One region of the Arthrobacter sp. UKPF54-2 genome, then DNA from elsewhere that is predicted to be linked to it. Evidence: riboswitches for the same ligand, from Rfam matches in the RefSeq annotation. Region 1 holds a riboswitch; the other holds the start of a gene.
What was found. A riboswitch is a leader RNA that binds a small molecule or an ion and turns the genes downstream of it on or off. The one in region 1 is predicted to bind glycine.
Positions count from the first base shown of each region.

Region 2: it holds a riboswitch for glycine, as region 1 does, so the genes downstream of both, gcvP (aminomethyl-transferring glycine dehydrogenase) here and E7Y32_RS12780 (amino acid permease) in region 1, are expected to answer to the same signal.

Region 1 covers NZ_CP040174.1:2,764,648-2,767,095, reverse strand. Annotated here, with positions in the region: gene E7Y32_RS12780 (amino acid permease) at 1-1,146, opposite strand, end outside; glycine riboswitch at 1,303-1,400, opposite strand; glycine riboswitch at 1,684-1,783, shown strand; gene gcvP (aminomethyl-transferring glycine dehydrogenase) at 1,931-2,448, shown strand, end outside.
Region 2 covers NZ_CP040174.1:553,337-555,784, forward strand. Annotated here, with positions in the region: gene gcvP (aminomethyl-transferring glycine dehydrogenase) at 1-893, opposite strand, end outside; glycine riboswitch at 1,061-1,159, opposite strand; gene E7Y32_RS02350 (aldo/keto reductase) at 1,315-2,193, shown strand; gene E7Y32_RS02355 (RNase H family protein) at 2,256-2,448, opposite strand, start outside.

The DNA.
Region 1 (2,448 bases):
GACGAAAACGAAGCAGACGGCGGAAACGGTGGTGACCATCTCGAAAGCCTTGCCGATGTTCTCCCCCGCGTACATCAGGACCACACCGGCGAGCAGCAGCACGCAAGACAGGAACAGCGCATTCTGGGGAACCTTGCGGCGCGACAGGGCACCGAAACGGACCGGCGCATCACCTTCCTGGGCCAGGCCGTAGACCATCCGAGACGTGGAGTAGATCCCGGAGTTGGCCGAGGACATCGCCGAGGAAAGGACCACCAGGTTGACGACGGTGGCGGCAGCGCCGAGGCCGGCCAGGGAGAACATGGCGATGAACGGGCTGTGTCCGGCCGCGAACTGGGTCCAGGGGATAACGGACATCAGGATGATGAGGGCGCCCACGTAGAAGAGCAGGACACGGACCGGGATGGAGTTGATGGCCCGGGGCAGGTTCTTTTCCGGGTCCTTGGCCTCAGCGGCAGTGGTGCCCACCAGTTCGATGCCCACGAAGGCGAACACGGCGATCTGGAAGCCGGCGACGAAGCCCATGAACTCATTCGGGAAGAAGCCCCCGTGGCTCCACAGGTTGCTGAACGTGGCAGGTCCGGCGTCGGAGCTGAATCCGCTGAAAATCATGAACAGGCCCACGATAATCAACGCCGCGATGGCGATGATCTTGATGAGCGCAAACCAGAACTCGGTTTCGCCGAAGGCCTTCACCGTCGTCAGGTTCAGCAGCAGCAGGATGGCGACGGTGACCAGTCCCGGGATCCACAGGGGCAGCCCGGGCCAGAGCTCCTGGGAGTACCCGGCGATGGCGATCACGTCGGCGATGCCGGTGATCACCCAGCAGAACCAGTACGTCCAGCCGGTGAAGAAACCGGCCCAAGGGCCCAGCAGGTCTGCCGCGAAATCACTGAAGGACTTGTAGTGCAGGTTGGAAAGCAACAGCTCACCCATGGCCCGCATGACGAAGAACAGCATAAAGCCGATGATCATGTAGACGAAGATTACGGAGGGGCCGGCCGCCGAGATGGTCTTGCCCGAGCCCATAAACAGGCCGGTGCCGATGGCGCCGCCAATCGCGATGAGCTGGATGTGCCGGTTGCTGAGCTGGCGTTCAAGGTGGGGGGCTTCAACCGGAGCCGAAGGTGGTCGTTGAATCGTCATAAGGAACTCCATCGTTCAAGTGGCACTTTGGTGCCACGATGATTCGGGTCCCTCCCCGCTCTGTCTTGGACCTGAGAGTTTCCGCGTTCCTGCCCCCGCAGACCCGCTTGCACCTTCGGTGAGCCAGGAACGTGCCTGGCTGCTTTCCAGAGTTGCCTCGCCGCGGCGGTACGTGGGCCTGAGAGATTCCTGGGGAGGATTTGCTCCTACGGCGCCTGCTGCATGTACCGGCAGGGCTCTCCCGCCGCAGATCATAGGCATGTTCATTTGTGGATGTTACGGACGGCCCAGTCGCGTGGAGGTTAGCTCCGATCAAAAGCGCGCCGTTGTGGGTGCGGTGCCCCGGATGTGCCGGGACCTTCAGCCACATGACCGGAACAGCCTCGAAGGACATCGTCCGGCCGAATCAGTGTGTGATGGATCACTCGGGAAAGTCAAGCCCCGCAAATGTGACATTGCGAGGCGGGGGCATTGTTGCCCCACGCCGGGGAAGGCGTGTACGGTGTGAGGCGAATCACCACATTCGAATATGCCTTTCGAGCCGTGGCGGGAGAGTCCTCCCCGTCACCAACGGGCAGGCGCCGTAGGAGCAAATCCTCCCCAGGAATCTCTCAGGCCCATGTACCGCCGCGGCGAGGCAACTCTGGAAAGCAGTCAGGTAAGTTCCTGGCTCACCGACGGTGCAAGCGGACAAAGGTCCGCGGAATCTCTCAGGTCCAATACAGAGCGGGGAGGAACCCGGTCCCCTCCGGCGCCTAGCGCCGGCCAAACCTTGGAGTTCCTCTTGACGGTTCAATCTCTTTCATCCAATTTCGCCGACCGCCATATCGGCGCCCGCCGCGAGGCCGACGTCGACACCATGCTGAAGGCTGTCGGCTACGACAGTGTCGACGGCCTGGTGGATACCGCCGTTCCCGATTCCATCCGGCAGGAAAAGCCCCTTAGCCTGGACGGTGCGCTCAGCGAAGTCGAGGTGCTGGCCGCGTTGCGCAAGCTGGCAGCCAAGAACAAGACCGCCGTGCAGATGATCGGCCAGGGCTACTACGACACCGTCACCCCGGCCGTGATCCGGCGCAACATCCTCGAAGCCCCGGCCTGGTACACCGCCTACACGCCGTACCAGCCGGAAATTTCGCAGGGCCGGCTCGAGGCGCTGCTGAACTTCCAGACCATGGTCCAGGACCTCACCGCGCTCCCGGTCGCGAACGCCTCCCTCCTCGACGAGGCCACCGCCGTCGCCGAAGCCGTGCTTCTCATGCGCCGCGCCAACAAGAACAAGTCCGCTGCAGGGGCCAAGACCGT
Region 2 (2,448 bases), 1.3 Mb from region 1:
CCGGGCATGGAGCGCTCAAGACCCTTGGCGACGGCCATGTAGGCGGCGTGCGGGCCGCCGAAGAACAGCGGCACACCAAAGCGCTGGGCGGAGCCGACGGCGATATCAGCACCCTGCTCGCCCGGGGAGGTGATCAGGGTCAGGGACAGCAGGTCCGCGGCCACGGTGACGAGCGCGCCGCGTTCCTTGGCCTCGGCGATCACGGCGGTGTGGTCAACCACGCGGCCGGAGACACCCGGCTGCTGCAGCACAACGCCGTTGATGACGCCCTCGGGCAGGCCCTTGGTCAGGTCGGCGACCTCGACCTCGAAGCCGAGGGCCTCGGCGCGGCCCTTCACGATCGCGATGGTCTGCGGCAGGCAGTCGGCGTCGAGGACGGTCTTGCCGTCGTGTGCGGTCTTGTTCTTGTTGGCCCGGCGCATCATCAACACGGCCTCGGCCACGGCGGTGGCTTCGTCCAGCAACGAGGCGTTGGCGATCGGCAGGCCCACGAGGTCCTGGACCATGGTCTGGAAGTTCAGCAGCGCCTCGAGCCGGCCCTGCGAGATCTCGGGCTGGTACGGCGTGTAGGCGGTGTACCAGGCCGGGGCTTCGAGAATGTTGCGTCGGATCACGGCGGGCGTGACGGTGTCGTAGTAGCCCTGGCCGATCATCTGCACGGCGGTCTTGTTCTTGGCGGCCAGTCTGCGCAGCTCGGCGAGGACTTCGACTTCGCTCAGTGCCGCGGTGAGCGCCAAGTCGGAGTCCTGCCGGATGTCCTTCGGAACGGCCGTATCCACCAGCGCGTCGACGGTGTCGTGGCCGACAGCCTTCAGCATGGTGTCGACGTCGGCCTGGCGGCGGGCGCCGATGTGCCGGTCAACGAAGGACGTGGAGGCTGAGGTAACAGTCACAAGGAACTCCATAACTAAGGCGGCGCAGGGTACGCCACATTGATTCGGGTTCCTCCCCGCTCTGTATTGGACCTGAGAGTTTCCGCGCAGCCGCTTTGGCGAGGCTCCGCTTGCACCGTCGGTGAGCACAGCGCGCCCGGGGCGCGCCTGCTGCTTTCCAGAGTTGCCTTGCCGCGGCGGTACATGGGCCTGAGAGATTCCTGGGGAGGATTTGCTCCTACGGCGCCTGCTTGTACCTACTTGCAGAACTCTCCCGCCGCAGATCAAAGGCATATTCAATTGCTCGTGACCGCAGTCACAAGTCCCATTGTCCTACGCCGGGGGCACGTCCGCAAACTCCGCTCACGGGCCGCTGCAGCGTTACGGTGGAACGGTCGCCGGGACGCGGCGGCGCAGCGGTTGGACGGCGAGGAGAAGAAGCATGCTGGAGCAAAGGCCATTCGGTATCACTGGGTTGGACGTCTCGATCGTGGGGCTCGGCGCCGGCCAGATCGGCGAGAGTGATGTCACCGAAGCCGAAGCCGCCGAGGTGCTCAACGGGGCCTTGGATCTCGGTGTCACGCTGATCGATACCGCCGCCAGTTACGGGCTGAGCGAGGAGCGGATCGGCCGGCACCTTGCCGGACGCCGGGATGAGTTTGTCCTCTCCACCAAAGGTGGGCCCAAGATCAACGGGCAGCGGGACTGGTCTCCGGGCAGCGTGCTGGAGAGCATCGAACAGTCACTGCGCAAGACCGGCTCGGAACGGATCGACATTTTCTACCTGCACTCGTGCCCGCTGGATGTCCTGCAACGCGGCGACCTTCAGGACACGCTGGACCAGGCCGTCGCCGCCGGCAAGATCGGAGTGGCGGGCTACAGCGGAGACAATGAGCCGCTGGCCTTCGCGGTGGAGTCCGGACGGTTCGGTGCCATCGAGACCAGCGTCAACGTCGCCGACCAGTGGAATCTCCGGAATGTCCTGCGCCGGCGGCCTGAGTTGGGCGTGATCGCCAAGCGCCCGATCGCGAACGCGCCGTGGCGGTTCGCTGCGCGTCCTCTCGGCAACTACGCAGAGCTCTATTGGGAGCGGCTGCATGCACTGGGCCTGGACCCGGGCGACCTGGAATGGGCCGAGTTCGCCCTGCGCTTCACGGTGTACGCGCCCGGCGTGGACACGGCTATTGCCGGGACGGCCAAGCTGGAGCACCTGCGGCGGAACGTCATGGCCGCCAGCCGGGGCCCGCTTCCGGCCTCGGCCCTGGACGGCATCGACCGCGCTTGGAGCGCTGTTGGTTCTGACTGGCCGGCTTCGACCTAACAGCAGCTAACGGCCACCCGGCCCGGCAGCGTTGCGGGCCGTGGACGCCCCGCCGGCGCCCCTCACGCGGCCAGGCGGAAGTGGCAACGGCTGTGCTCCTGCACGGCGGCAGGGGCGTCGCGTTCGATGGATGAGCGCAGGGCTGCCGCCTGCGCGGCGTCCAACCCGGCTTCGTGGGAGCGCCGGGCCACAACGGCAAGCCGGTCAGCCACCTCGTTCAACGGATCTCCGGCATGCCCTTTGACCCAGCACAAT